Regions from separate parts of the Pantoea jilinensis genome, predicted to be linked through region 1. Evidence: predicted binding sites of a transcription regulator. Region 1 holds the regulator's gene; the other holds the start of a gene.

Region 1 (10,247 bases):
ATTCGTGAAGCGGTCGATCATTTAGTGGATGGAATCAACAACGGCGCATGGCGTCCGGCTAAATAAGGAAGCAGTAAATGAAGATGATGACACTGAGCAGCCTGCTGATTGCCGCAGCGCTGCTGGCCGGCTGTGCGCCAAAAGCGCCGAAGACGATCTACTACTGGGGCGATTATCAGCAGCAGGTCTACAGCTACTATCAGCCGGGCAGCGATCCGCTGAAGCAGATTGATGCGCTGAATCTGGATATCGAAAAAGCCCGTGCTGTTAACCAGCCGGTTGCGCCTGGCCTGCATGCCCAGCTGGGTCTGCTCTTTGCCAAAACCGGCGACACCAATAAAGCCTTTGAGCAGTTTGCCATCGAGAAGCAGCTGTTTCCCGAATCGGCACCTTACATGGATTTTCTGATGAGTAAAAAACAAGGAGTGGTTCAGTGAAAAAACTGATTGCCCTGAGCGGCGCGCTGATGGTGTTGTTGCTGACCGGCTGTGCGCACCCGAAAAAACCTTATGATTACAGCGCGTTTCGTGCCAGCAAGCCCGCCTCAATTCTGGTGTTGCCTGCGGATAATAAATCACCGGATATCAACGCTGCTCACAGCCTGAACTCGCTGGTGACGCGTCCGCTGGCCGAAGCCGGTTACTACGTCTTCCCGGTGGCGGTTGTTGAAGAGACCTTTCAGCAGAATGGCGTGACCAGCGCCACTGATGCCCAGGCGGTCAGCGCGAAGCGTCTGAATGAGATTTTCCATGCCGACAGCGCGCTCTATGTCTCGATCAGCGAATATGGCAGCAGCTATCGGGTCATTGACAGCGTGACGACCGTGACGGCCCAGGCACGGCTGGTGGATCTGCGCAGCGGCAAAGAGATCTGGCAGGGTAAGGCCACTGCCAGCGACAGTGAAGATAACAACAATAACAATGGCGGACTGGTGGGGATGCTGGTGAACGCGGCGATCAAACAGATTGCCAGCAACGTCACTGATAAAGCGCACACCGTGGCCGGACTGACCAGCAATCGACTGCTGTCCCAGAACGAGCAGGGCGGGTTACTTACCGGCCCACGCTACACGCTGGTTAGCGCCCGCTGATCAGACTCAGACGGGCGCGCTGGCGCCCGTTATCCCTGCGGAAGTTCCAGCTGGCTGTAGCCTAACCCATTCATCTTACGCACTTTAATCTGCACCGGAATACGCTCTTTCATCGCTTCCACGTGGCTGATCACCCCAATGGTTTTACCGCTGGCGTTAAGCGCGTCCAGCGCATCCAGCGCGGTATCCAGCGTCTGAGCATCCAGCGTGCCGAATCCCTCATCCAGAAACAGCGATTCGATACGCGTTTTATGACTGACCAGATCCGATAGCGCCAGCGCCAGTGCCAGACTCACCAGGAAGCTCTCGCCACCCGACAGCGTGCGGGTGTCGCGTGCCGCATCAGCCTGCCAGGTATCGACCACATCCAGCTCCAGCAAATCCTGCGCCCGGCGTTGCAGCAGATAGCGGCCATGCAGCCGATCAAGCTGCCTGTTAGCGAGCGACACCAGATGATCCAGCGTTAAGCCCTGGGCGAAGCGCCGGAACTTGTCGCCGGTCGCGGAACCGATCAGATCGTTTAGCCGGCTCCACTGCGCCAGCACCACACCATCCTGTTCAATCTGCGTCATCAGGCTCTGCTGACGGGCGCGAAGGCTGGCATCGCTGTGCAGCTGCTGCTGAACCTGGCCCTGCAGGCTGGCGTTGTCGCGCAGTGCCAGCCGTAACTGCTCGAGCTGCTGTGCCAGCGCTTCGGCGGATTCCGGCATCGCGTCAGGCTTCGCCTGCTGATGGACACTGAGCCGCTGACGCAGATCTGCCCGTCGCGCCTGCTGCTGCTGGCATTGCTGGTCGAGCTGCTGCAGCTGCTGACGCAGTTGCAGCGCGGTCTGCTCATCCAATAGCGCCGCGCGCAGGCTGGCTTCATCCGCGAATCCGGCGCTCTCCAGTGACTGCTGCAGTGCACTTTCCGCCTCTGTCAGTTTGCCGCTGAGCGTCTGACGCTGATTTTCCAGTCCCGACAGCTCACCCTGCAGGCGACTGACTTCAGCCTGCGCCTGCTGCAGGGCAGCGAGCTGCTGCGCCAGCTGTTCATCAGACTGCTGAATGCGGGCCTGCATCTGCTGACGGGCGAGGGTGACTTCGCGATCGCCAAACAGCGCCTGACGCTGCTGACGCATTTCACCTAACTGTGTCTGGCTCTGCTGTTGTTGCTGTTGACGGATGGCCAGTTGCTGCTGTTCCTGCTCTGCCTGCTGTTGCAGGGCGGTGAGCTGGGTTTCGCCTTTTAACAGTTGCGGCTGCAGGTTAGCGAGCAACTGCTCACTCTCCTGCCAGCGCTGCCAGCGCCTCTGCTGTTCCGCCAGCCACGTGTCGCGATTCGCGGCATCCGGAAGGGCAAGGTTGTGGTCACTGAACTGTTGAGCTAAACGGGATTGCAATTGCGCCATGGCCTGCTGTTCCTGCTGCTTCCGCTGGTGCAGCGCATCCAGCGCCTGCTGCAGGCTGATCAGCGACTGCTGCGCCAGTTGCTGTGCCTGCAGATGTTGCTGCCAGGCCTGCAACTGCTGAAGATGGTGATCTTTCGCGGCCTGACGTGCCTGTTCGGCGGCTTCCTGTGTCTGTCGCTGTTGCTCAAGCTGGCTTTCGTGTTCGCTTTGCTGCTGCTGCCACGCGGCTAACGCTTCGCGGTCGGCAAGGGTGAAGGTAAGTGCCAGCTCACCGCTTAGTGCCTGCCATTGCTGCTCAAGCTGGTCAAGCTGACGCTGCATTTCCGCGATTTCGTCACGCAGGGTCTGCTGCTGAACGGCAGATTGCTTTAGCTGTTCGCTTTTTGCCGTTCCTGCTTCACGCAATGTCTCAGTTTGCTGCAGCAGCGCAGCCCGGCGCTGCTGGTTAGCACTCACTTCCAGCGTGCTGTAGGTTTCAATGGCCGGATGGGTGCAGGAGCCGCACAGCGGGCACGGCTGATCGGGGGGGAGCCGGGCGCGGTAATCGCTGAGATCGATAATCTGCTGCTCCAGCGCACAAATTTTTTCAACGTCATCCAGCTGCTGTTTTTCGCGTTTCCACGTTTCACGCAGAGTCTGAAGTTCCGCTTCGCTCTGCTGTTGCGCTTTTTCAAGCGCGGTCAGCCGCTGCTGGCGCTGATTCAGCTGCTGATGCAGTGGCTGCCACTGCGTGGAGAGCAGCAACAGTTGCTGACGGGCCGGACGGCTGGTCTGCAACTGGCTTAATGCCTGCCGCAGTGCAGCGGGCGGATGCTGTTCATGAAGCGAAGTGAGTGCCTGCTCCGCCTGCAACAACGCCTGGTGCGCCTGTTGCTCCGCCTGCTGGCGCGGCAGGGCCTGCTGTGCCTGCTGTTGCTGTTTCGCCTGCTGCGCGTCGATCTGTTTTTGTTGCTGTTCGCACTGCTGCTGCAGTTCGGCCAGCGTCGCCTCACGCTGTGCCAGCAGGGCAAAGTTCTCCTGCCATACCGGCAGTGAAGCGCCCCAATGCGCCAGATCGGCAAGCTGCTCACGTAACTGATGCTGTTCAGTCATCGCCTGCTGCACTGACGTGACCTGACGCTTCTGCTCCGCCAGTCTGGTCTGCGTCTGGTCAGCCTGCTGTTGCTGGCGGGCATTTTCCTGCTGTTGCTCTGCAAAGTGCTGCTGCAGCGTCATGATTCGCTGATCCAGCGGTAATACCTGTTCCGTCAGCAGGTTCTCCTGCTGCTGCTGTTCCTGAAGCGCCTGCTGGCGGACCGTCTGAGCAGCAGCGTAATTTTGCTGATGCTGCTGCTGTTGGTTCTGCGCCTGCTGCGCCGATGCGGTCAGTTGCTGGCAGTGGCTCTCGATCTGCTGCTGTTCGGTGCGTAATGCATCACGCTGCTGCAGTTTTATCCGCAGCTTTTCAGCCGGTTCGCTGCGAGCCAGCCGCTGGCGGTCCGTCTCTGCCGCCTGGGATGCAGACTGAGCCTGCTGCAACGCGGCATCAGCCTGCTCACTCTCCTGCTGTAACTGCTGCGCCTGCTGCTGCCACTGCTGCTGCTGCTGCGCCTGTTGATAGTGCGCGCTGAGCCGCTGTTCCGCGTCGGTCAGATCGGTGAGCTGCTGTTGCAGGGCGTCACGCGCGTCACTATCCAGCAGTGCCATCGCACCCGCCTGACTGCGCAACATATCCAGCTGCGTTTTCGCCTCTTTGTGACGCTCGTAGATAGCGGCGGAGATCAGGCCGTAAATTTCGGTGCCGGTCAGCTCCTCCAGCAGTTCGGCACGCTCACTGGCTTTAGCGTTGAGGAAGGCGGCAAACTGGCCCTGCGACAGCATCATTGAGCGGGTAAAACGTTCGAAATCAAGCCCGGAGAGGGTTTCGATCATCTTCAGCTTGTCACCGACTTTATCGGCAACAATGGTGTTGTCGGCGCAGCGCGCCAGCTCAACGCGCGGGGCCTGCAGCTTACCGTCGGCGGTGCCACGCGCACGGTTCTGGCTCCAGAAGGCGCGCCAGGCTTCGCCTTTGATCTCAAACTCTACTTCAGCCAGACATTCGGCACAGTCGCGCGTCATCAGCGCATTCTGGCTCTGGGAAATCGCGCCCAGGCGCGGCGTCTGGTGATAGAGCGCCAGACAAATGGCGTCCAGCAGGGTGGTTTTACCCGCGCCGGTCGCGCCGGTTATGGCGAACAGGCCATTGCTGGCAAAAGGCTCGGCGCGGAAGTCGATGAACCATTCACCGCGCAGAGCATTGAGGTTTTTAAACCGTAGCGTGAGGATCTTCATTGGGTCTCTTCCATGGCGGCCAGCGTCTGGCGGAACAGGGTGGTCATCTCGTCGATTTGCGCAGGCTGCAGCTCCTCATCCAGCGCGAGCCGGCGGGCAAAGACCTCTTCCACTTTCAGCTCACTCAGGGTTTCGTTGTCGAGCCGCGCCAGGCTCTGCTGCCGCTGCTCGCGGCTGCGGCGCAGCAGCAGGACTTCAACCGGCAGCGTGGCGGTCAGGGTTTCGACCTGATGCTGCAGATCGCTGAGGTACTCCTGCGTGGTGACTTCGATGTCGAGCCAGGTTGGCTTCTCCTGCTCAGCCGTGCTGAAGGCGTGTAACTGTTCCGCAATCTGTGCCAGCGATCCTTTCAGCACCTGCATCGGCTGCGCCTGCGGCACCACCAGCGGCGTAACGGATTGCAGGCCGCTTGCCGCAAGCTCCAGCAGAAAGACGCTTTTTTCGCTGCCCAGCTCATCAAAACTCAGCGGAATGGGCGAACCGCTGTACCGGATATGCTCGCTGCCCGCCACGCGCTGGGCGCGATGAATATGGCCCAGTGCAATGTAGTCAGCGGCCGGAAAGGCACTGGCGGGGAAGGCATCAAGCGTACCGATGTAGATGTCACGCACCGAATCGCTCTGGCTGACCCCGACGGTGGTGAGATGTCCGGTAGCGATAATCGGCAATGCATGACCCAGCGCCTGGGCGGCGGCGAAGCGTTGCTGATAGTGATGGGCAATCGCCTCCAGCAGCGAGGTCTGTTTATCGCGCCCTGACTGACCCGCCCGGCTGCGCAGAATATCGCGCGGTCGCAGATAAGGAATGGCACAGAGCAGCGCGCCCGGTTCGCCCTGGCGGGTGTTCAGCAGCAACACATCATCCTGCTCCTGGGGGGTGGCGATTACCCGGGTGTTGAGACAGGCGAGCAGTTCGCGCGACTCATTCAGCGTCGCCACGGAATCGTGGTTGCCCGCCAGCACAATCAGCTGACAACCGGTGGGCTGCAGCGCCACCACAAAGCGGTTAAACATCTCGCGGGCGTAGCTGGGCGGCGTGCCGGTATCAAACAGATCGCCTGCAATAATCAACGCATCCACCTGATGCTGTTCAATCTGGATCAACAGCCAGTCGAGAAACGCCTGATGTTCGGCTGCCCGACTTTTGTTGTAAAAGAACTGCCCCAGATGCCAGTCCGCAGTATGAATGATGCGCATGATGAGTCCCTGCCGTTGTGATTCGCCCGGCGATTATACTGGCTCTGCGGCCAAAGCGAAAAATTGTCGCTGCGCTGTCATAAATGATTACCAACGGCGTTACAGGCAGGTTATGTTTTTCATAAAAGTGTCACAAATCTGACGCATAATGGCGCCGCGAATCTCAGTGACAGCCGTCATAATCAGCAGGAGTAATAATGGCTAAGCGCATTTTGGTTGTGGAGGATGAAGCCCCCATCCGTGAAATGTTGTGTTTTGTTCTGGAGCAGAACGACTATCAGCCAATTGAGGCGGAAGATTATGACAGTGCCGTGGGCAAGCTGATTGAACCCTGGCCCGATCTGATTTTACTGGACTGGATGTTACCTGGAGGCAGCGGTATTCAGTTTATCAAGCATCTGAAACGCGAGGCGATGACACGGGATATCCCGGTGATGATGCTCACCGCGCGTGGCGAAGAGGAAGATCGGGTGCGTGGCCTGGAAGTGGGCGCCGATGATTACATTACCAAGCCCTTTTCACCCAAAGAGCTGATGGCGCGAATTAAAGCGGTGATGCGCCGTATTTCACCGATGGCGGTGGAAGAGGTGATTGAGATGCAGGGACTGAGTCTGGATCCTTCTTCACATCGCGTGATGTCCGAAACCACGCCGCTGGAGATGGGCCCGACCGAATATAAGCTGCTGCACTTCTTTATGACTCACCCGGAACGCGTATACAGCCGCGAACAGCTGCTGAACCACGTCTGGGGCACCAATGTGTATGTGGAAGATCGCACTGTTGATGTTCACATTCGCCGTTTACGTAAAGCGCTGGAAGTCTCCGGCCACGATCGCATGGTACAAACCGTCCGTGGAACAGGGTATCGTTTCTCTGCCCGCTACTAAACGGAGCCTTTACCGTGCTGGAACGCCTCTCCTGGAAGAGATTACTGACAGAACTGCTGCTGGCCTGTCTGCCTGCGGTGCTGCTGGGCCTGCTGTCTGGCGGTTTGCCCTGGTGGTTGCTGCTGAGCGTGGTCATGGTGCTGTTATGGCATTTCCACAATCTGATGCGGCTGTCGCACTGGCTGTGGCTCGACCGCACCATGACGCCACCCGCCGGGCGTGCCAGCTGGGAACCGCTGTTTTATGGTCTTTACCAGATGCAGCTGCGCAACCGGCGGCGGCGACGTGAACTCGGTAATCTGATCAAACGTTTCCGCAGCGGTGCCGAGTCGCTGCCGGATGCGGTGATCCTGACCACGGAAGAGGGCACTATTTTCTGGTGTAACGGTCTGGCGCAACAGCACCTGGGTCTGCGCTGGCCGGAAGATAATGGCCAGAACATCCTCAATCTGCTGCGTTATCCGGAGTTCTCACGCTATCTGCGCCAGCGCGATTTTGACAAGCCCCTGACGTTGGTGCTGAACAACAAACTTCACATGGAATTTCGCGTCATGCCCTACAGCGAGGGGCAGTGGCTGCTGGTGGCGCGTGATGTGACGCAGATGCATCAGCTGGAAGGGGCGCGCCGCAACTTTTTTGCCAACGTCAGCCATGAGTTACGTACGCCGCTCACGGTGCTGCAGGGCTATCTGGAGATGATGAACGACTCGGTGATGAGCGAGCCTTCGCGCAGCAAAGCGCTGCACACGATGTCGGAGCAGACGCGTCGTATGGACAGCCTGGTCAAACAGCTGCTGACGCTGTCGCGCATTGAAGCCGCGCCTGCCATCGATCTGAAAGAGAAGGTGGATGTGCCGGTCATGCTGAAGCTGCTGCAGCATGAGGCGGCGACGCTAAGTGGCGGTCGTCACGATATTCATTTCCATACCGATCCCCATCTGAAAGTGTTCGGCAACGATGAACAGCTTCGCAGTGCTATCTCCAATCTGGTTTATAACGCGGTAAATCACACTCCGGATGGCACGCGGATTGATATCAGCTGGCTGCGCGGCAAACAGGGCGCCACCTTCCGGGTTTGCGACAACGGGCCGGGTATTGCTTCAGAACATATTCCCCGTCTGACCGAGCGTTTCTACCGCGTCGATAAAGCGCGTTCACGTGCCACTGGTGGCAGCGGGCTGGGTCTGGCGATAGTGAAACATGCGCTGAGTCACCACAACGCGCGGCTCGACATCACCAGCGTGCCGCACAAAGAGACCTGTTTTACGTTTACGCTGCCCGCGAGGTTGATTGTCAGCAGCGTGATGCAGGAGAATGCCGTTCATTAATGGCTGCCGGATCTTCCTGATGCGCATTCTTCTTGTATTGATTGTTACGCTGCTGCCGGGCCTGGCGCTGGCCCAGCACGGCACGCTCTCCGGCAATCTCAGCAGTGTCGGCTCAGATACGCTTGGCTATCTTATGACCCTGTGGGGCGAGGATTTTAGTCGGCAGGCGCCGGGCGTCAATGTGCAGGTTCAGGCCTCCGGTTCCTCAACCGCACCGACCGCGCTGGCAGCAGGTGCCGCACAGCTCGGTCCGATGAGCCGCCCGATGCAGGCCGATGAGCGGCAGGCTTTTGAGGCGCGCTACGGTTATCCGCCGCTGGCGGTGCCGGTGGCGATGGATGCGCTGGTGGTGGTAGTGAATCAGCGTAACCCGCTGCAGCAGATTGAACCGCGTCAGCTCGACGCCATCTTCTCCATTACCCGTCTGTGTGGCGCACACAGTGTGCCGCTGCGCTGGGGCGATCTCGGTTTAACCGGCGCGCAATGGAACAAACGCCCCATTCAGCGCTATGGACGTAATTCCGCCTCCGGCACCTGGGGTTTCTTCAAACAGCAGGTGCTATGCAAAGGCGATTTCCGCAGCGACGTAGCGGAGTTTCCTGGCTCGGCCGCGGTGGTGCAGGCGGTGGCCGGTAATTCGCGCAGCATCGGCTACGCCAGTTTTGGCTTTCATCTCAGCGGCGTAAAAATGCTGGCGGTGACGAATGATCAGGGCCAGGCGATTGCCCCGGATGCCGATGCTATTCGTAGCGGCCGTTATCCCTGGGCGCGTCCACTCTATCTCTATGTTAATAAAGCACCCGGTAAACCACTGCCGCCGCTGGTGGCGGCATTTCTGCAGCAGGTTCTTTCACCACAAGGACAGCGGCGGGTCAGCGAAGCGGGCTATCTGCCGCTCTCAGACAGCCAGATGGCAGAGGCGCGCGCCGCCCTGCGTTAATCCCGGTTGAATTTTTTTCATCATCCCTGAATTTTCTTCAGTTGCAGATGCATGCCACTCATGACACTCTGTTTTCAGACATGTAGCCATCCAGATGGCTATTTATTTCGGAGTGCAATGATTTCCTGTCGTTATTACCGGCAGGAGAGACAGGAGTGATCATGCAAAGAGAAACCGCCCCGTTCCGTGCCGACACCGTTGGCAGTTTTCTGCGTCCCGCTGCGATTAAGCAGGCGCGCGAAGCGTTTGCTGCCGGAGAGATTGATGCGGCGGCCCTGCAGCAGGTAGAAGATGAGGCGATTCGCGATGTGGTAGCGAAGCAACGTGAAAATGGCCTGAAGGTGGTCACCGATGGCGAGTTTCGTCGCGGCTGGTGGCACTTCGACTTCTTCTATGGCCTGAATGGCGTTGAGCGCTATGAAGCGGAACAGGGCATCCAGTTTAATGGCGTACAGACCAAAGCGCATGGCGTGAAAGTGGTGAGCAAACTCGGTTTCCCGGCGGATCATCCGATGCTGGCGCATTTCCGTTTCCTGCAGAGTATTGCCGGGGATGCGGTGCCAAAAATGACCATTCCCAGCCCCAGCGTTTTACACTTCCGCGGTGGCCGCAAAGTGATTGATGCAGAGGTCTATCCCGATCTGGCGGACTACTTCGAGGATCTGGCGCAGACTTACAAAGCGGCGATTCAGGCCTTTTATGATGCGGGCTGCCGCTATCTGCAGCTGGATGACACCGTCTGGGCTTATCTCTGCTCTGAAGATCAGAAGCGCGATATCCGCGAACGCGGCGACGATCCGGATCAGCTGGCACAGATTTACGCTCAGGTACTGAATAAAGCGCTGGAGGATAAACCTGCCGATCTGACGGTGGGTCTGCATGTCTGTCGCGGGAACTTCCGCTCCACCTGGATCTCAGAGGGGGGCTACGGGCCGGTGGCAGAAATCCTGTTCGGCAGCGTCAACGTGGATGCGTTCTTCCTGGAGTATGACAATGCCCGGTCCGGCGGCTTTGAGCCACTGCGTTACATTAAACCGGGTCATCAGCAGGTGGTGCTGGGTTTAATCACCACTAAGGTGGGTGAACTGGAAGATCCGGCGCA
Region 2 (10,247 bases), 1.2 Mb from region 1:
TATCTTTGCTGAATTCGTTACGCAGCAGCGGATAGTCGCTGGAGTGCAGCTCAGTGAGTTGCAGCTTGTCATCTTCACGCAGCAGATGACGGGCGATCAGCGGCGAGCCAGGATAGTAGCGCAGCGTGCCACTGCGGTTCAGCGCACGAATCGCATCAAAATAGGGCTGCAACAATTCAGGCGCATCGGGCTGCTGCCAGATACGTGAGATGCCTTCCAGATATTCACCGGTACGCTCGGCGTGCTCGCCGCTCAGCTGGTAGCGACCTGCGCCTGCATGGGTATCCAGGTAGAAAAACGGTTTCTCTTTCTCTTTCAGCGCCGTGATGATCAGGCTCAGAACGGTGTGCTTCAGCACGTCGGCGTGGTTGCCAGCATGGAAGCTATGGCGATAACTCAGCATTGTTTATCCTGTTGAATGTATAAGGTTTTAATTGATGGAAAATCAATTTATACCAATTATTACCCCACGTATTACCCACAGAACGACGCACAGCAACCGACGCAGGAAAAGCATGAGAATCGGCGATTATATCAGGGATGACCCGCTGATGGGCCAGAAGCGTGATAACAAATCGGGATTGCAGAGTGCGGTTCAGGGTGACGAGCTGAGTTTGCGGTTTTCAGGCGGGTAAACCGGCCGCAAAATCTGCCCGGCGCGCCCGCCAGGATTTCAGGCATCAGACAAAAGCAGGCATCTTCCGTGCGATCATCCGCGCGTTTCTTCCCCACCTCATCCTGGCTGCCATTGATTTTCGCTACACTAAGCCGCATGTTACTTAGATTGCGTTGCGCGACCCGCTGCGCCCCATACATCTCTAAAGGACTGCGCTATGACCAATCCGCTACTGACATCTTTTACGCTTCCCCCTTTTTCTGCCATCCAGCCTGAACATGTTGTTCCTGCCGTGACGGAAGTGCTGAGCCAATGCCGCGCAGAAGTCGAAAAAGTTGTGGCGCAGGGTGCGCCCTATACCTGGGATAATCTGGTTCAGCCGCTGGCGGAAACCGACGATCGTCTGAGCCGCATTTTTTCACCGGTCAGCCATCTGAATGCGGTAAAAAACAGCCCGGAACTGCGTGAAGCCTATGAGCAGACATTGCCGCTGCTCTCTGAATACAGCACCTGGGTCGGTCAGCATGAAGGCCTCTATCAGGCGTACCGCAATCTCAAAGAGGGTGATCAGTACGCGGCTCTGGATCTGGCGCAGAAGAAAGCGGTCGATAACGCCCTGCGTGATTTTGAACTCTCCGGTATTGGCCTGCCAAAAGATAAACAGCAACGCTATGGCGAAATCGCCGCGCGTCTCTCGGAGCTGGGTTCGGCTTACAGCAACAATGTGCTTGATGCCACCATGGGCTGGAGCAAGCTGATCACCGATGAAAGTGAACTGGCCGGTATGCCGGAAAGCGCCATGGCGGCAGCGAAAGCCCAGGCTGAAGCCAAAGAGCAGGACGGCTGGCTGCTGACGCTGGATATCCCAAGCTATCTGCCGGTCATGACCTACTGCGACAACGCGGCGCTGCGTGAAGAGATGTATCGCGCCTATGCAACGCGCGCCTCCGATCAGGGTCCGAATGCCGGTAAGTGGGATAACGGACCTATCATGGCGGAAGAGCTGGCGCTGCGTCACGAGCTGGCACAGCTGCTGGGCTTCGACTCCTACGCCGATAAATCACTGGCGACCAAAATGGCGCAAAGCCCGTCTCAGGTGATCGACTTCCTGAATGACCTGGCTGAACGCGCCCGTCCGCAGGGTGAAAAAGAGCTGGAGCAACTGCGCGCCTTCGCCCAAAAAGAGCATGGCGTCACTGAACTGAATCCGTGGGATCTTACCTATTACGGCGAAAAGCAGAAGCAGCATCTCTATACCATCAGCGATGAGCAACTGCGTCCTTACTTCCCGGAAGAGCGTGCGGTTGCCGGTCTGTTTGAAGTGGTTAAACGCATTTATGGCATCAGCGCGAAGCAGCGTACCGACGTTGAGGTTTACCATCCGGACGTGAAGTTCTTCGATCTGTTCGATGAAACCGGCGAACTGCGCGGCAGCTTCTATCTCGATCTCTACGCCCGCGAGCACAAACGTGGCGGGGCGTGGATGGATGACTGCGTGGGCCAGATGCGTAAAGCCGATGGCAGCCTGCAGAAGCCGGTCGCTTACCTGACCTGTAACTTTAACCGCCCGGTGAAAGGCAAACCTGCGCTGTTCACCCATGACGAAGTGATTACTCTGTTCCATGAGTTTGGTCATGGCCTGCACCACATGCTGACCCGCATCGAAGCGCCTGGCGTTTCCGGTATCAGCGGTGTGCCATGGGATGCGGTCGAACTGCCAAGCCAGTTTATGGAAAACTGGTGCTGGGAACCGGATGCGCTGGCGTTTCTCTCGGGTCACTTTGAGACTGGCGAACCGCTGCCGAAAGAACTGCTGGATAAAATGCTGGCGGCGAAGAATTACCAGGCCGCGCTGTTTATCCTGCGTCAGCTGGAGTTCGGCCTGTTCGATTTCCGTCTGCACACCGAGTTTAATCCGGAGAAGGGCGCGCAGATTCTGGAAACCCTGCGCGAAGTGAAAAGCCGCGTTGCGGTCGTTCCGAGTCCGGAATGGGGCCGTTTCCCGCACGCCTTCAGCCACATCTTTGCCGGTGGCTATGCGGCGGGTTACTACAGCTATCTGTGGGCAGACGTGCTGGCAGCGGATGCCTATTCCCGCTTCGAAGAAGAGGGGATCTTCAACCGTGAAACCGGTCAGTCTTTCCTGGATAACATCCTGACGCGTGGCGGTTCTGAAGAGCCGATGGAGCTGTTCAAACGCTTCCGCGGTCGTGAACCGCAACTCGATGCGATGCTGGAACATTACGGCATTCAGGGATAAGTCAGTTTGTGAAAATCTGTTTGCTCGATGAATCAGGCGCCGGAGACGGCGCCTTATCACGTTTAGCGCAGCGCTGGCAGCTGGAGCACGATGAAGATGCGCTGCTGGCGCTGGTGCAGACCTCAACGCACCTGGAACTGCGTAAACGTGATGAGCCTAAGCTGGGCGGTATTTTTGTTGATTTCGTCACCGGCGCGATGGCGCATCGCCGTCGTTTCGGCGGTGGACGCGGCGAAGCTGTCGCCAAAGCGGTGGGCATTAAAGGCGGTTATCTGCCGGATGTGGTGGATGCGACGGCAGGACTGGGGCGTGATGCGTTTGTGCTGGCGGCGCTCGGCTGCCGGGTGCGGATGCTGGAGCGCCATCCGGTGGTGGCTGCGCTGCTGGAAGATGGTCTGCAGCGCGGTTATCAGGATGCGGAAATTGGCCCCTGGCTGCGCGATCGTCTGACGCTGATTCACGCGGCCAGCGCGCAGGCCCTGGGCGATATTACGCCGCAGCCAGATGTGGTCTATCTCGATCCGATGTATCCCCATCGCCAGAAAAGTGCACTGGTGAAAAAGGAGATGCGGGTGTTTCAGTCGCTGGTCGGGCCGGATGAAGATGCGGATGCGTTACTGGAACCGGCTCGTCGACTGGCGAAAAAGCGTATTGTGGTCAAACGACCAGACTATGCACCGCCGCTGGCGGGTGTCGTGACACAGGCGGCTGTGGTCACCAAAAGCCATCGCTTTGATATCTATCCCCCGCTCTGAACGTATAAAAAAAGCCGGCGTCGCGCCGGCTTTATTCATTTCGTTAAGCGTCTGAATTACGCCTCGTCTTCATCGCGCAACGGCACAATCAGCATGTCGATATGCACGGTATTGATCAACTGACGGGCTGAGGACATCAGCTTGCTCCAGAAATCCTGATGATGACCACACACCACCAGGTCAACGTCATATTTCTTGATGGCATCAACCAGAACCTGGCCGAGGTCACCACTGCCGCTCAGTGTCTCACTGATCGGATAGCCCGCCGCATCTGACAACCCTTTCAGTGCGGCATGCGTCTCTTCAGAAATACGCTTCTGCATATCCCCTAAGTTGACATCAATCAGGCCGGTATAGAGGTCAGAATAATTCACATCAACGTGAATCAGGGAAATTCTGGCATCGTAGGGACGCGCCAGCGAGACAGCCTTATCCACCAGCAACTGGCTTTCGGGAGAAAGGTCTACTGCAATCAGGATGTGTTTATAAGCCATGATAAAACTCCTTTCACGAGATTAAGGATGGCATCCGGTGTTCCTGCCGCGTCACAGCTTAGCGAAGTCCCTTGCGCGAGCGGGCGATGAGCGCCACCAAAGTGTCAACCTGCGTTGCAGGTGATGATGTTGTTATAGTCTGAGTATAGCCTTCTCTCATTGTAAATGCTGCTGTTGCCGTCTGGCTTATGAATAAGATCAAGGCTATGCCAGATTTACTCGCGCTGAACGAAAATCATCGTTGGAAAAAATGTAAAGAATTCTCCTACACTGAGAAAAGGCGGTCCGGTTCGCAGCCGCTCAGGGGGTCGAAAATTTTCGCAGTCCGGAGATTCAGTGGCTGGTTTTTTCTGCAGGCGGATTCAGTGCCAGACACTGAGTCTGTTGCTGCGATTCCAGCTGGGAGGGGGGAATATGATCAGCACTATTGCGCTTTTCTGGGCTCTTTGTGTGGTGTGTATCGTGAATATGGCACGCTATTTTTCATCGCTGCGCGCGCTACTGGCGGTATTACGGGGTTGTGATCCACTGCTGTATCAGTATGTCGATGGGGCGGGGTTTTTCACCTCTCACGGTCAGCCGAGTAAACAGGTGCGGCTGGTCACTTATATCTGGGCAAAACGCTATCTTGATCACCACGACGATGAGTTTATCCGGCGCTGTGAACGGGTGCGGGGACAGTTTGTTCTGACCAGTGCGCTGTGTGGGCTGGTGGTTATCAGTCTGGTGGCGCTGGCGATCTGGCATTAAAAAAGGGCGACTTGCGTCGCCCTTTTGTCAGCTGGCATCACACCAGTTTCAAGGCAATCCAGTAGAGCGAACCTGACAGCAGAATACAAACCGGCAGGGTGAAGATCCACGCCATGGCGATATTCTTGATAGTCCGGCTCTGCAATCCGCCACCGTCGACCAGCATGGTACCGGCTACCGATGAAGAGAGGATATGCGTGGTAGAGACGGGCATGCCGGTATAGCTGGCAATACCAATCGACAGCGCTGCTGTCACCTGGGCTGACATTCCCTGCGCATAGGTCATGCCTTTTTTACCAATCTTCTCACCGATGGTGGTGGCAACACGACGCCAGCCAATCATAGTACCGGTGCCCAGCGCCAGCGCCACGGCCACAATAATCCAGATAGGCGCGTACTCGATGGTGCCAAGCAGGTCACTTTTCAGCTTATTGAGGAAGCGTTTGTCATCTGGCGTGGTTTCCTGCAGACGGGCCGCTTTATCGGCGGTGTCTGAGATACACAGCAGCAGACGACGCATCTGACCACGCTGATCAACGGTCAGCTGATCGTAGCTCTGCAGATTGTTCAGCAACACCTGCGCACGCTGCACTGCCTGCAGTGCTCGCGCGCTGTCACAGTGAAACTCCTGCGGGCTGGTTGCCGGCACTTCTTCCGGTGTTGGCAACTTAGGCGGTGCCATCTGGATGATATGTGTCAGTGACGCGTTGTGCTGCTGGTAATACTGTTCCAGATGGTTGACGGCATCGCGGGTGCGCGTGATGTCATAACCGGAGGCATTCATATTCACGACGAAACCAGCCGGCGCCACGCCAATCAGGACCAGCATGATCAGGCCAATGCCCTTCTGACCGTCATTCGCACCGTGCGAATAGCTCACGCCAATTGCCGAAACAATCAGGGCGATACGGGTCCAGAACGGCGGCTTTTTCTTGCCGTCGATCTTTTCGCGGTCAGCAGGCGTCATATGAATACGCGCACGCTTTTTAGTATTACTCCAGTAGCGACGCAGAATAAAGATTAACCCGCCCGCCATCACCAGGCCGACAATCGGCGACAGGATCAGAGAAAGGAAGATGTTCAGGACTTTCGGAATGTTGAGTGCATCAACCACCGAGGTTCCGCTCATCAGGGCGTTGGTCAGACCGATACCGATAATCGCGCCGATCAGTGTATGGGAGCTGGAGGCCGGCAGACCGAGATACCAGGTGCCGAGGTTCCAGATAATCGCCGCCAGCAGCATAGAAAACACCATGGCGAGACCGTGAGCCGATCCAACATTCAGCAACAGATCGGTGGGAAGCATATGAACAATAGCGTAGGCAACACTCAATCCACCGAGTAGTACGCCAAGGAAGTTGAATACACCCGCCATAACCACAGCAAGCTGGGCACGCATGGCACGCGTATAGATGACCGTCGCAACTGCGTTGGCCGTGTCGTGGAAACCGTTGATTGCTTCGTAAAACAATACAAACAGCAGGGCAAGAACCAATAACAGGCTAGTACTGAGGTCTAGACCAGCAAACAGATGTAGCATAAACGTTACGCCATTTTTGGAGGACATGAACGCGGCGCATTATCCGCGACAACGTGCTGTATGGGAAAGGAAAATATAGCGCTAATTTAACCTTTCTTCGCAGAGCGAACGGGTTACTCAGTGAAAAAGGGTTAGATATTAGTCAGATACAATATGACACATTTACGGCAATTTTTTGACGCTGGCGTCCGGGTGAGCAGATCACTACAATCTGCGCCTTTCCAGTTAAGTGAGTGAACGCAGTGGAACAGTTTGACGTTATCATCATTGGTGCCGGAGCCGCAGGGCTGTTCTGTGCCGCCCAGGCCGGGCAGCGCGGACTGAGCGTGTTACTACTGGATAACGGCAAAAAGCCAGGCCGCAAGATTCTGATGTCGGGCGGTGGCCGCTGCAACTTCACCAATCTCTACACTGAACCGGCGGCGTATCTGTCGCACAATCCTCATTTCTGTAAATCCGCGCTGGCGCGTTATACCCAGTGGGATTTTATCGATCTGGTTAATCGCCACGGTATCGCCTGGCATGAAAAAACCCTGGGCCAGCTCTTCTGTGATGACTCTGCTCAGCAAATTGTCGATCTGCTGCTGGCCGAATGTGACAAGGGCAATGTCACCCTTCGACTGCGCAGTGAAGTGATCAGTGTTGAGCGCGATGAAAGCGGCTACACCCTGCAACTCAACGGCAGTACGGTTCAGGCGAAAAAACTGGTGATTGCCAGCGGTGGTCTGTCGATGCCAGGCCTGGGTGCCACGCCGTTTGGCTACAAAATTGCAGAGCAATTTGGTCTGAATGTGTATCCGACCCGGGCGGCTCTGGTGCCCTTTACGCTGCATAAGCCACTGCTGGAACAATTACAGACGCTCTCAGGCGTTGCGCTGGACACCACCATCGATGCGCAGGATGGTACCCGCTTTAAAGAGGCGATGCTGTTCACTCACCGTGGGCTCTCCGGCCCCGCGGTACTGCAAATCTCCAGCTACTGGCTGCCCGGCGAATTCGTCACCATCGACCTGTTACCCGCTACGCCGCTTGAGGCGTTTCTGACGGCGCAGCGTGAAGCGCATCCGAATCTCAGCCTGAAAAACAGTCTGGCGAAAATCCTGCCGAAGCGTCTGGTGGAAGTATTGCAGGCACTCAAAGTGGTGCCGGATATCACCCTGAAACAGCTCAACAGCAAACAGCAAACTGAACTGGCGCAAACGCTGCATGCCTGGCGCATTCAGCCAAACGGCACCGAGGGGTATCGCACAGCTGAAGTGACACTGGGCGGCGTAGACACCACGCAGCTCTCCTCGAAAACCATGGAGGCGCGCGCGGTGCCGGGGCTGTACTTTATTGGTGAAGTGGCCGATGTCACCGGCTGGCTGGGGGGATATAACTTCCAGTGGGCCTGGAGTTCCGCCTGGGCGTGCGCCCAGGCGTTGTAACGCGCATTTACCAGCGCTGATGCACGTGCGGCGCAATCTTCTCCTGATAGATCTGCTTCAGCGCCGCCATCGTATCCTCAGAGAGTGCACCGACGTCGCTGGCGCGGGCATTGGCTTCAGCCTGCTCACGATTTTTCGCGCCAGGAATGACCACGCTGACATCTTCGTTCATCAGGATCCAGCGCAGTGCAAACATCGCCATGGTGGTGTCGCCCGTAACAAAGCGGCGAATCTCCTCCACCGCCTCCAGTGCCACCTCATAAGGCACACCGGAGAAGGTCTCGCCTTTATCGAACGCTTCGCCATTACGGTTAAAGGTGCGATGGTCGTCAGCGGCAAACACGCTGTCGGCGCGCATTTTGCCGGTCAGCAGGCCTGAAGCCAGCGGCACACGGGCAATGATCGCCACATCACGGCGTTTCGCTTCACGCAACAGCAGTTCCGCGGGACGCTGACGGAAAATGTTGTAGATCAGCTGAATCGACGAGACGTTGGGAAATGCCAGCGCTTTCAGGCCTTCCTCGACTTTCTCAACGGAGACGCCATAGTGACGGATTTTTCCGGCGGCGACCATCTCATCCATCACCGCAAACACGTCCGGGTTGTAGTAAACCTCCGTCGGTGGGCAATGTAGCTGCACCAGATCCAGCGTGTCGGTCTGCAGATTTTCCCGTGAGCGATCGATAAAGGCGTTGAGGTTTTCGGCGTTGTAGCCCTCAGCCACGTGTGGTGACAGGCGACGCCCCAGCTTGGTGGCCACAAACGGGCGTTCACCGCCGCGCTGATTCAGCACCTCTGCAATAATTTTTTCGGAGCGGCCATCGCCATAGACATCGGCAGTATCAATAAAGGTGATGCCTGCATCCAGCGCAGCATTCAGCGCGGCTTTGGCATCCTCCATGCTCACTTCTCCCCAGGTTCCGCCAATGGCCCATGCGCCAAAGCCAATTTCAGAGACGCGCTGACCGGTACGGCCCAGTGTTCGTTGTTTCATGCAAACCTTCCTCGATGCGTTTCAGACAGGGTGACAGAAAAGGGCTAACCATTGAGCTTAGCGCTTCCTGACGGAGAGGTGATTTCACGTCGTCGCAGGCCCGCCCCGTAAAATGCGATGCGGTGACGCCAGGCTGCTGGTTATGTTGAAGATTTCAGTGAAAAACGGCTTTGACTGTTTGGCTGCCGCTTCGCTAATTAATTGATTTTAAGAAATTTCACCCGAAATTAAACAGGCAAGAGTGTGGATTCAGTCACATACTTCAATTTTCAGGCCAACAATGGGATCGCTATGTTTAAAATTATTAAGTCGGTCTTTGCCAGTCCCGAGAAGTTTTTGCAGATCATGACCCGTCAGGATATCAACGACTCAATTGCTGAAGGTGAGCGCATCATTATTGATGAAAACGGCAATATCTCGGTCAACACGCTGAGCGAGGAAGTCCATGAAGATTTTGCCCGCCACGTGAATACGTTAAAGGGAGTGTGAGGTGGGTACCGCAATATTTATGGTGTTGATGGTCAGTGGTTACTGGTACACCAGCCGTGATTTAAACAGCCGCTTTAAAATCCGTCGCTCGTCGGGCTGGGATGTCTACTTTCTGGTCGCGCTCTACGGCTGTATTTTTGTTCTTCAGGGTGTCTTCGCCACCGGCATCATCTGGTTACTGCTGCTCTGTATTTCCGGCATTGCTAATGCCGTTCAGATGATCCCCGGCGTGCATCTGAAGTGGCAGGTAGAGTTTATGAACTGGAGCTTCCTGGGCATCCAGGCACCAGTCGTAATCATGCTCGCCTTTTCCATCCTGCTCTGCCTTTATCGCTCAAACTGGGCAGGCAGTGCACGACTGAACGTTACAGGTCGTAAAGATCTCTATCAGCAACTGTCACGCTCCAATGGCGTGGAACAACTGCTGTTTCAGTGCATGGAAGAGGGCGAACTCGCGTGGATTACGATGAAGTCGCGCCGCATTTACATCGGCATGATTCATGCCTCGACGTTTGAATATGAGAGCACTAAAAACATCGTGCTGATCCCGATGCTCAGCGGATACCGCGACAGCAAGACGCTGAAGCTGGCGGTGGAACATAACTACAGCAAGTGGTACGCCGAGCATGACATCACGCTCGACTCGAAACCCAAAGATGCGATGTCATTCCGTAAAGTGATCATGGTTGATCAGATAGAGAGTCTGTCACTGTTCGATCCCGCCAGTGCCGCCGCACTTTCAATGGGACATCCGCAGGAAGTGGAGAAGAGTCAGGGTGGTGACGACACGGACAGCCCGGACGATAAAAGCCGCGATGCAGCGGGTTAAAAGCTCGATCGGTTTCCCCTGATGATGTGACATCATCAGGGGAAACCGATCCCCTCACGTCATATTTTCCGCCGTAAACAACCTGAACGCGAC

The links. Region 1 encodes PhoB, which activates phosphate uptake and scavenging genes when phosphate is short. Its sites were predicted from a motif close to CTGTCATAAAACTGNCNNAT; they were not measured.
Region 2: the regulator PhoB is predicted to act here: its motif matches at 6,567-6,586, upstream of pitA (inorganic phosphate transporter PitA).

What each region holds. Positions count from the first base shown of each region.
Region 1 covers NZ_CP077746.1:3,138,471-3,148,717, reverse strand. Annotated here, with positions in the region: gene KTJ90_RS14895 (CsgG/HfaB family protein) at 1-66, shown strand, start outside; gene KTJ90_RS14890 (DUF4810 domain-containing protein) at 78-437, shown strand; gene KTJ90_RS14885 (DUF799 domain-containing protein) at 434-1,090, shown strand; gene KTJ90_RS14880 (AAA family ATPase) at 1,120-4,794, opposite strand; gene sbcD (exonuclease subunit SbcD) at 4,791-5,990, opposite strand; gene phoB (phosphate response regulator transcription factor PhoB) at 6,188-6,877, shown strand; gene phoR (phosphate regulon sensor histidine kinase PhoR) at 6,892-8,205, shown strand; gene KTJ90_RS14860 (PstS family phosphate ABC transporter substrate-binding protein) at 8,225-9,145, shown strand; gene KTJ90_RS14855 (cobalamin-independent methionine synthase II family protein) at 9,307-10,247, shown strand, end outside.
Region 2 covers NZ_CP077746.1:281,679-291,925, forward strand. Annotated here, with positions in the region: gene KTJ90_RS01300 (23S rRNA (adenine(2030)-N(6))-methyltransferase RlmJ) at 1-403, opposite strand, end outside; gene prlC (M3 family metallopeptidase) at 834-2,876, shown strand; gene rsmJ (16S rRNA (guanine(1516)-N(2))-methyltransferase RsmJ) at 2,885-3,631, shown strand; gene uspA (universal stress protein UspA) at 3,688-4,125, opposite strand; gene uspB (universal stress protein UspB) at 4,540-4,875, shown strand; gene pitA (inorganic phosphate transporter PitA) at 4,913-6,415, opposite strand; gene KTJ90_RS01330 (BaiN/RdsA family NAD(P)/FAD-dependent oxidoreductase) at 6,658-7,842, shown strand; gene KTJ90_RS01335 (aldo/keto reductase) at 7,850-8,836, opposite strand; gene KTJ90_RS01340 (hypothetical protein) at 9,128-9,325, shown strand; gene KTJ90_RS01345 (hypothetical protein) at 9,327-10,154, shown strand; gene KTJ90_RS01350 (LacI family DNA-binding transcriptional regulator) at 10,209-10,247, opposite strand, start outside.